2 regions of the Verrucosispora sp. WMMD573 genome follow, and region 2 is predicted to be linked to the other one. Evidence: riboswitches for the same ligand, from Rfam matches in the RefSeq annotation. Region 2 holds a riboswitch; the other holds the start of a gene.

Region 1 (4,819 bases), 1.8 Mb from region 2:
AACGGCTGCCCCGGCGAGAACACCGGCAGCAGCGTCGTCGGGCACAGGTGCCAGGCAACCCGGGTACGCACATCAACCTCCCAGTCGGCGATCGGAGGGGCCGCCCGGACGCGGGGGAAGGCGCACGGGCGACCCCGGGACAGAACCGCCCCGTCCCCTGTGGATGGGAGCGGCCCCGTTGCGTGACAGTCTGGTGAGGACGGCACTACGGTCGGAAGGCATCGACGCTGGCCACGGTGGGGTCCGGGTGCCCCGATCCGGCGCTGGGCGGCCTCTTGGCGATCTTGACAGACCCGGTGGAGGGGACATGGAACGCGAGCAGCCTTCCGACCTGCATGAGTTGATCCGTACGCAGCTTCGCCGGCTGCGTACTGCCGCCGGCATGAACCAGGAGGAGTTCGGTCGGCGGACGAACTATTCGGCGTCCCTGGTGTCCGCTGTGGAGGTGGGCACCCGCCCGCTCGATCGGCCGTACGCGAAGCGGGCGGACGAGGTCCTGGAGACCGGGGGCATGTTCGAGGAGTTGCTGCGGACCGCCGAGGTGCTGCGCCAGCCGGCGTGGTTTCTGCCCTACCTGGAGGCCGAACGCAACGCCCGGCAGCTCCGCTGTTACCAGCCGACGCTGGTGCCGGGCCTGCTCCAGACCGAGCGCTACGCCCGTGCGGTGATCCGGACCGACGCCGCGTTGACCGAGGCGGGGGTGGAGCGTCGGCTGGCCAACCGGATGGCCCGGCAGACGGTGCTGGAGCAGGACGACCCGCCCCAGCTCGTCGCGGTGATCGACGAGGTGGTGCTGCGGCGGGTCGACGAGGAGCTGAAGGACGTGCTGGTCGAGCAGGTGCACCATCTGATGGAGCTGGCCACCCGGCCCAACATCAGCGTGCACCTGGTGCCCACCGGCGTCGCCATGCACGATGGACTGACCGGCCCCTTCATACTGGCGAGGAGCGCGGACGGCGGCTGGGTGGGTAATCTGGACACTCAACTCGGCGGCGTCCTGGTCGACAAGGACGACGACCTGAGTGTCCTGCTGTCGAAGTGGGAGACGGTGCGCAACGAGGCACTGTCCGGCCGCCAGTCGATCGAGCGCATGAAGGATGTTGTGAAGCCATGGATCTGAACGGCGCGACCTGGCGCAAGTCCACCCGCAGCGGCTCCAGCGGCAACGACTGCGTGGAGGTCGCCGACAACCTGCCCGGCATCGTGCTGGTCCGCGACACCAAGAACCGCGACGCCGCCACGCTGGCCTTCACCCCGGCGGCCTGGGCGAGCTTCGTCGGCCTGGCGAAGCAGCACCGCGCGCACGCCTGACGAACCCCGAGCTACGTCGACCCGGCAACCAGCATGACCCGCCGCTTGACGTACCCGAAACGGAAGCCCTCTGCCAGCGGGCCGAGGGCTTCCGGGTGCAGCGGGACGATGCGATCAGGCCGAGTAGCCGCGGGTGGCGGCCCAGTTGGCGAGGTCGATGGTGCTGATCCAGTACGACGGGTACGAGGCGTCGGCCGAGTCGGCGATCTTCACCAGGCGGCCGGAGTCCTCATAGCCGACCACGGCGATGTAGTGGCCTCCCGGGAAGGAGTGCCAGCGGCCTGCGTTGTCGGTGACGGAACCGGCGACGTTCACCACGACGCCCCGCCCGTCGGTGATGGCGGCGACGACGTCCGCCTGGAGCTGGTCCATCTGGGCCGGGCTGGCCGCACCGCCACGGATCATCGTGGTCTCGTACGGGTCGCCCTTGACGACGGCGTTGAGGACGCGGGTGGTGTCCTCGGCCGAGTTGGTGCCGGCGAACGTGGTGCCGAGCTGGCTGGCCAGGGCGTCCTGACTACGCGCGACACCGGCGGCGCTGAGCGCGTTACGCACGGCGGCGGGACCGCAGTAGTAGCCGTTGGTCTGGGCCTGGTGGTCGTACTTCAGAACCTTCGAGGCCGGCGGCTTCGGTGCCGCCTTCTTGCTTACCAGGTCCGGGTCCGAGGTGGCCTTCGGCGACGGCGAGGCGGCTGCGCTGGCCGGCGCGGCACTGCTGGATGCCGCGCTGCTGGGTGCGGCGGTCGTCGGCGCGACCTCCGCCTGACTCGTCGCGGCCACCGTGTCGCTGCGCAGTTCGGCGGCGGTCGTGGCCTGCGTGGGTGCCGGGGTGTTTCCGGTGCCGGCGAGAGCCGCTCCGGTGCCGGTGGCCAGGACGAGGGCCACGGCAGCGCCGGCAACGAGCTGATAGGGGCGTTCGGTGACCAGCCGGCGGAGCCGGCGGGAGAGGGTGTGCTTCACGGTTCCTCCACGGGCTGAGGGGAGAACGGCACACCGGCTCCGGCGGTCGGGTCGGCAGCAGGGCGCCGACGACCGCCCGGGTGAGCGGGACAGGCCGTTCAAGGGGTACGCCCGGAAAGGCCGGGCGGTGGCGATGACCGGGGGTCAGCTCGCGGCGATCGGGCCGGCGAGCACGGGCACCGCAGTGCCGTGGAGGCGGGGGAACGGGGGGATCACATCGGACTGCACGAGGGTTGGTACTCCTTCCGTCACCGCCGACCGGGTTAGCTGACGGATTCGGGCGGGAAGACGCCCTACCGCGAGTCGAGGCTCGCGGATTCACCCCAGTGGTGCAGTGGGTCCCCGGTTCGTGAGATCACGATTGAGCGGGTCGGTACGGCGTCGCTTCCTGCGATCGATTACCGCACCGGACGCGCTGACACTACTGGCCGGTCACCTCGAAGCCAACCCACCCTGACCTGCTTAAACATCATCTGGGGCGGCGATTTTCGGGTACCGGGGAACTGCCGTCGCCCAATGGGACCGATGGCATTTCGGGCACCTTCGGGTAACAACCGGACGGCCGGTGGAAATCTCAGTGGAGATTACTGCGGTAATCGCCTTACCTACGATCAGTGACCGAATTTCCGGCTAATGTGACTCAGCTCACGGAATTTCAGCCGAAGCGAGCCGGACGCCAGCGCGGGAGCAGGCCGGGTCGCCCGACGGTGGCCCGACCGGAGACGGGCAGCCGGTTCGGTCGGAGCCGCTCGGCGGCCGCGTACGCCTCGGCGGAGAGGGCGCGAGCCGCCTCGGCGGCCAGTTCCGCCGCCCGCCACAGTTCCCGCTCCCGCTCGGCGGCCGACCGATAGGCCGCCAGGCGGTTGTCACGCACCACCCGGGCGAGGACCACCTCCTGCTCCGCCGGGTGACGCCGGGGGTCCCAGCCCGACCGGCGTGCCAGCACGTCGCTGAGCTGGCGGGCGGTCAGGTCACCACGCCAGTGGGCGGCCATCGCAGCCCGGCGCAGCCAGCGTTCGCGGGACGCGTACTCGGCCGGGGTTCGGGGGGTGCGTGGGGTCGGCAGTCCGGCGACGTCGGCCAGCCGCCGGGCGGCGGCCTCCGCCTGGTCGTACGCGGCCCAGGCGCGGTCCAGCTCCGTCTGGGCTACCCGCCACGCCGTACGCCGTCGCTCGGCGTTCTGCCCGGCGCCGGCTGCCGCGACCGCCACCTCGTCCGCGTATCGGCGCAGGTCGGCCTCCTCGGTCGCGGCGCGGAGCGCGTCCTCGTCGGCGGGTCTTTCCACCGGCTCGGCCGGCTCCGGACGGGCGACCAGCACGGTGAGTACGCCCAGCGCGAGCACGAGCAGGCCCGACCAGATGGCGGCGGCGCGTGGCACCTCGATCAGGAACTGGTAGAGAACGGTCTTCTCCATGTCGGCACCTCGGGGAAATCGGTACGGCGCCGGTGGCCGTACCGGCAGCGGATCGCGAATGGCGTTGCGGCGCGATTGCGGGTTCGCGCGGCGGTGTCGCTCGTTCTGGCAGCTGCCGACGGCGCGGCTGACGCAACGGGCTGGCAGGTGCTCGGCGCGGGTGCGGCACCGAGCGGTGCGGACGCGACGGAAGGTCGCCGGAGATCAGGCGTGCGGTGGGGCGCGGGCGGCCTGGACGCCCCCGACCGGGGCCGCCGGCACCCGCGTGACGCGCGCAGCGACGCTGCCGAGCGCCGTCAGCCCGGACCGACCACAGGCCGTCGGCTGTGTCGCGGACACCCCGGCCGGGTCGGTGGGATCGTCGGCGCCCCGCGCGGTCGACGAGGCGCAACCTCCGGCCGGGTCCGCTGAGTGACCGGCACACCGCGAAGTAGACGTCGCCAGGCCAACCAGGTCGAGGCAGGCGGCCAGATCGAACGGCACGGCCAGATGGAGAGCGGTGGCCGGGTCGAGGGGTGCGGCTTGGCCGCGAGCGGCGGCCAGATCGAGCAGTGCGGGCAAATCGAGCAGTGCGGGCAGATCGAGGGGTGCGGCCAGATCGAGCAGTGCGGCTTGGCCGCGAGTGTCAGCCAGGTCGAGGGGGGCGGCCTGGTGCCAGTCGGCGGACGTCGGTGGTACGAAGGTCTCGATCGGTGTTGCCGTGGCCGTGAACCGGTCGGCGGCGGCCGGGTGCCCCGGCAGTGCCCAGGGGCCGAGGGTGAAGGCGGCGGCGACCGCGAGCCCGGTCAACAGCCGCGCGGCCCAGCGCGCCAACCACCACAGAGGACGGGCGGGCGCGGCGGGAAGCACGTCGTCACGCTACCGCCACGACCGGCCGGGACGCACCAGCCACGGGCGTGTCGAAATCGCCCGGCGCGTCGCCGGGTACGTCGATACGGGCAGGTCAGGCTACTCCAAACCTACCGTCCGTGATGGACGGTCGCCGCTATGATCAACGCCGCCGGCAGGGTCCGCACCGTCCCGGGATGCCCGCTGTCGGGGCAGTCCGACCACCGACGGTCCGGGCGACGTCTCGGAACCCGCCGCGCCCGGCGACCCGGAGCGCGCCGCGCCGCCCGGCGGCTCGGAGCGCGC
Region 2 (4,819 bases):
GCCAACTGGGCGGTGAGTTCGAGGTGGTGCACCACACCCAGTTGCTGGCCCACCTGGTCGCCACCGGCAGGCTCACCCCGGTGCAGCCGGTCGACGGCGGGGTGACCTACCACGACCCGTGTTACCTGGGGCGGCACAACCGGGTCTTCACCCCGCCACGCGAGGTGCTCGGCAACGCGATCGCGGGTGAACTGACCGAGATGCCGCGTAACAGCGAGCGTTCCTTCTGCTGCGGTGCCGGTGGTGCCCGGATGTGGATGGAGGAGCGCATCGGCAAGCGGATCAACGTTGACCGGGTCGAGGAGGCCATGTCCACCGGGGCGAGGACGGTCGCCGTCGGCTGTCCGTTCTGCTCGACCATGCTCAGCGACGGGGTCAACGGCAAGGGTGCCGGCGAGCAGGTCGAGGTGGTCGACGTGGCCAGCGTCCTGCTCCGGTCGGTCAAGCCCGAGCAGGTGGGCGGTGCCGGAGAGGCCACCCCGGCGGCGAGCTGACCGGCCCGAACACACCGGGCGGGGCGGTACCCCTATCCAGTGCCGCCCCGCCCGGTTTTGAATTGACGTACGCAACTATAACGAATCGGCCGACACCCTTTGTATGCGTACCGTCGCGCAAAGGTGAATGAGCCGTTGGTCGCCTTGATTCCCCACCTACCGTTCCCTAATGTGGGGCACCGACCGCCATGGGTCGTCTGTCCCCGCCCCTTACCGCTCGCGGGACGCCCGGTGGTCGGTTGCAAAGGAGACGCTGCCGGTGGCAACCATGCCCCTTCATCGTCGTGCGCCAGGGCGATCTCGTCCGGGTGGCCTGCGTAGGGCCGCCCGTGGGCTCGTCGTCCTCGTCGCCGCCGCCGCGGTCGGTGCCGGCCTGCTCGCCGCCCCCGCGTACGCCGAACCCTCGGTCGACGAGATCGAGGCCCAGATCGACAAGCAGTGGCAGAAGCTGGAACCCACAATCGAGCAGTACAACAAGGTGCGCTCCCAGCTGCGGGTCAACAAGCAGAAGTCGAAGAGCCTGGAAAAGAAGATCCAGCCGTTGGCCCTGGAGACCGAGCTGGCGATGAACCGGGTCGCCGATCTCGCCTCCCGCTACTACATCACCGGCCCGTCCAAGGAGATCGGTGCCGTGCTGCTCAACTCCAAGCCGAACGAGCTCGGCGAGCAGATGGCCTTCCTTGATCGGCTGGCGTCACAGGAGCGCCGCGAGCTCGAAGGCGTCATGAAGATCCGCAAGAAGTACGACGACCAGAAGGCCAAGCTCGACGCGCTGATCGCCGATCAGGAGGCGAAGCAGAAGCAGCTGGCGGCGAAGAAGAAGCAGATCGACGCCGAGATCAAGCGACTGGAGAAGTCGCTGCCGGTGACCACGGTGAAGACCACCAACTGCCCCACCATCAACGGTGTGGTCAGCGACGCCGCCCGCACGGCCATCCGTACCGCCTGCGCCCAGGTCGGCAAGCCGTACGTGTGGGGAGCGACCGGCCCGAACTCGTTCGACTGCTCCGGCCTGACCCAGTACGCGTACAAGGCCGCCGGCATCTACCTCACCCACTTCACGGGTGCCCAGTGGAACGAGGGCAAGGCCGTCTCCCGTTCCGACGCCCGTCCCGGCGACCTCGTCTTCTTCCGCAGCGATGTCAGCCACGTGGGGCTGTATCTGGGCAACAACCAGATGGTCCACTCGCCACGGGCCGGCAAGCCGGTGAACGTCTCGCCCATCACGACCATGCCGGTCGCCGGTTTCCGCCGACCCGGCTGAGTCGCCCCAGCGTCCGCTGAGCGGTCGCGCAGAAGCGCCCGAGGGCCCCCGGTCAAGTCGACGGGGGCCCTCGTCGTTGTCGGATGTCAGCACCCACAGTGACGGCGCGGTTGTGTTGCGTATCGACGCCGATCGTCCCTACGCTGGGCAATCGTCGGCCGCTGGCAGGTCCGCCCACCCCGGGTGGTAACGGTCCGACACCGCCGAATCGCTCGTGAGCGAGCCCGGGAACCAGGTATCCGGGGTGAATCCGTGCGCGTCACGGTAGGGCGCCCCTTCCCGCCCGAACCCGGTTGGCGGTATGGGAAGAAGGAGTGCTGAGACCGGTGGCAGACCGTGCCCCGCGGCCGCCGTCACCACGTCCGGGATTGTCCGGCCGACCGACGGCTGCGCCGCGTTTTCGCTGGTACCGCTGCATCCCCGCCGCCCTGGCCGCGACCGCTGTGATGTTGACCGGCGGCGCGGCGGCCGCCTGGGCCGACCCCACGGTCGCCGACATCGAGCGCCGGATCGACGAGGACTGGAACCGGCTCGAACCCGTCATCGAACAGCACAACGCCACCCGGCAGGACCTGGCCGGCAAGCGACGGGATGCGGACGCCCTGGCTGCCCGGATCGCGCCGCTGCAACGCCAGGTGGACGAGGCCATGGATCGGGTTGGCAAGCTCGCTGCCCGCGCGTACAAGGGTGAGCAGGTACGGGCCGTCAACGCGCTGCTCGGCAGCCGGTCGCCGGGTGAGGTAGTCGAGCAGCTCAGCCTGCTCGACCGGTACGCCCGGGTCCAGCAGCAGGACGTCCGGCACGCGAGTGAACTGCGCGACGAACTCGTCGCGGCCAAGGCCGGGCTGGACCGTACCATCGATCAGCTGACCCGCACCGATGCCGATCTCGCGGCGAAGCGGCGACAGATCGACACCGAGATCGACAGGTTGCAGCGGCTCCGGCTACGGGCGTACGGGAAGGGCGGCGGTGGGCCGCTGCGGCCGGCGCCCTGTCCGGCCAGCTACCCCGGCGGAGCGGCCGGGGAAGCGGTCACCTTCGCCTGCGCCCAGATCGGCAAGCCGTACTCCTGGGGCGCCGAGGGGCCGGACGCGTACGACTGTTCCGGTCTGACGCTGGCCGCATGGTCGCGGGCCGGTGTCGCACTGCCGCACAACGCGGCCAGGCAGCGTCAGGTCACCGCGTCGGTCAGTCGCGGTGCGCTGCGCCCCGGCGACCTCGTCTTCTACTACCGGGACCTGCACCACGTCGGCATGTACGTCGGTGGTGGCTGGGTGGTGCACGCCTCCCGGGCGGGTCAGCCGGTGCAGATGAAGCGGCTGGACAGCAGCCCGGTGCACAGCTTCGGTCGGCCAAGCTGAGATGGCCGGGCTCGGCGTACCGCCGTAGGACCCGCTCCCGGAGCGGGGCGGGCTCCCTACTGGTGCGCGCAGTGGATCAACGGCCGCGGTGTCACCGGGTGGGCCAGGTGCGCCAGCTCTGCCAGGCGCGACTCGGTGTCGGGCCGCGCTGGCCCTGGTAGCGGGAGCCGTAGACGGCCGACCCGTACGGGTGCTCGGCCGGCGAGGAGAGCCGGAAGATGCAGAGCTGACCGATCTTCATGCCCGGCCAGAGGGTGATCGGCAGGTTGGCCACGTTGGACAGCTCCAGGGTGACGTGGCCGGAGAAGCCGGGATCGATGAAGCCGGCGGTGGAGTGCGTGAGCAGGCCGAGTCGTCCCAGGCTGGACTTGCCTTCGAGGCGGCCGGCGAGCTGGTCGCCCAGTGAGATGACCTCCAGCGTCGAGGCGAGCACGAACTCGCCCGGGTGCAGCACGAACGCCTGGCCGTCGGGCACCTCGACCGCGGAGGTGAGATCATCCTGTCGGGTCGCCGGGTCGATGTGGGTGTAGAGGTGGTTGTTGAAGACCCGGAACAGTTTGTCCAGTCGTACGTCGATGCTGGAGGGCTGCACCAAACTGGGCTCGAACGGTTCGAGCGCCAGGGTGCCCGCCTTGATCTCGGAGACCAGGTCACGGTCGGAGAGCAGCATCGACACACCATAGCTGCCGGTATGCGACACGCGTGTCGGACTACCCGCTTCGAACGTGTGTTCGATAGGATGTCGGCATGGCTTCCTGGTCCGAATTCGCCGCTGACGAGCCCCGACTCGCCGACGGGATCCGCCTTCTCATGCAGCAGTACGGCCCGGGCTTCGGCTACCTGGCCACGGTCCGCGCCGACGGCGGGCCCCGGGTACACCCGGTCTCTCCGGTGATCACCGAAGACGGTCTCTACTGCTTCGTGATCGACTCACCGAAGCGGCGCGACCTGGAGCGCGACGGCCGTTACGCGCTGCACTCGTTTCCGCCGGAGGAGAGCGACGACGAGGCGTACGTCGCCGGGCGCGCCCGGCCCGTCACGGACGACGCCACCGTCGCCCGGCTGGCGCTCGCCGCGCGGGCCGCCCCGCACGCCGACTGGTGCCTCTTCGAGTTCACGGTCGACGTGGCGATGCTGGCTCGACGGGAGCAGTCGGTGGCTGGGCCGAGTGAGCTGGCCTCCCGTCCGGCCGTCCAGGTCTGGCTCGACCCGGCCGGCGCCACACCCCAGGCCACGCGCCCGGTGCCGGCCCGCGCCGGGCGGCATCACCGCCGCGCCGCCTGACCCACACCCAGCAGGTGCCGGCCCCTTCGAAGGAGCCGGCACCTGCGGTACGCGGTGCGGCGGACGCGCTATGCCGCGCGGTACGCGTTCCAGGCGTTGATCATGCGGGTGGCCTGGCCCGAGGTGAACTGGTACATGCAGGAGTCGTACGAGTAGTCCATGAAGTTGGTGATCGGGTCGCGGCCCGAGCTTGAGCAGGTGTCCCGGCCGGTCGGGCAGCCGCTGGCCGGCGATGCCTCGGCCGGGGTGTCCGCCACCTGGTCGCCGCTGCCCGAGCAACCGCCCTGGAAGGTGTGGTACAGGTTCAGCCAGTGGCCGACCTCGTGGGTGCCGGTGTCGCCCTGGTTGTAGTTGGTGGCAGTGCCGCCGGGCAGCGATTCGCTGAGCACCACCACGCCGTCCATAACGTTCAGGCT

The links. A riboswitch is a leader RNA that binds a small molecule or an ion and turns the genes downstream of it on or off. The one in region 2 is predicted to bind cyclic di-AMP.
Region 1: another riboswitch for cyclic di-AMP. It lies ahead of O7601_RS15625 (C39 family peptidase); the one in region 2 lies ahead of O7601_RS07195 (NlpC/P60 family protein).

What each region holds. Positions count from the first base shown of each region.
Region 1 is NZ_CP114901.1:3,399,416-3,404,234, reverse strand. Features, by position in the region: gene O7601_RS15635 (helix-turn-helix transcriptional regulator) at 308-1,120, shown strand; gene O7601_RS15630 (DUF397 domain-containing protein) at 1,111-1,311, shown strand; gene O7601_RS15625 (C39 family peptidase) at 1,426-2,271, opposite strand; cyclic di-AMP (ydaO/yuaA leader) riboswitch at 2,509-2,649, opposite strand; gene O7601_RS15620 (hypothetical protein) at 2,927-3,685, opposite strand; gene O7601_RS15615 (hypothetical protein) at 3,890-4,534, opposite strand; gene O7601_RS15610 (acyltransferase family protein) at 4,634-4,819, opposite strand, start outside.
Region 2 is NZ_CP114901.1:1,558,704-1,563,522, forward strand. Features, by position in the region: gene O7601_RS07185 ((Fe-S)-binding protein) at 1-494, shown strand, start outside; gene O7601_RS07190 (C40 family peptidase) at 748-1,758, shown strand; cyclic di-AMP (ydaO/yuaA leader) riboswitch at 1,950-2,072, shown strand; gene O7601_RS07195 (NlpC/P60 family protein) at 2,085-3,119, shown strand; gene dcd (dCTP deaminase) at 3,211-3,789, opposite strand; gene O7601_RS07205 (pyridoxamine 5'-phosphate oxidase family protein) at 3,867-4,403, shown strand; gene O7601_RS07210 (zinc metalloprotease) at 4,472-4,819, opposite strand, start outside.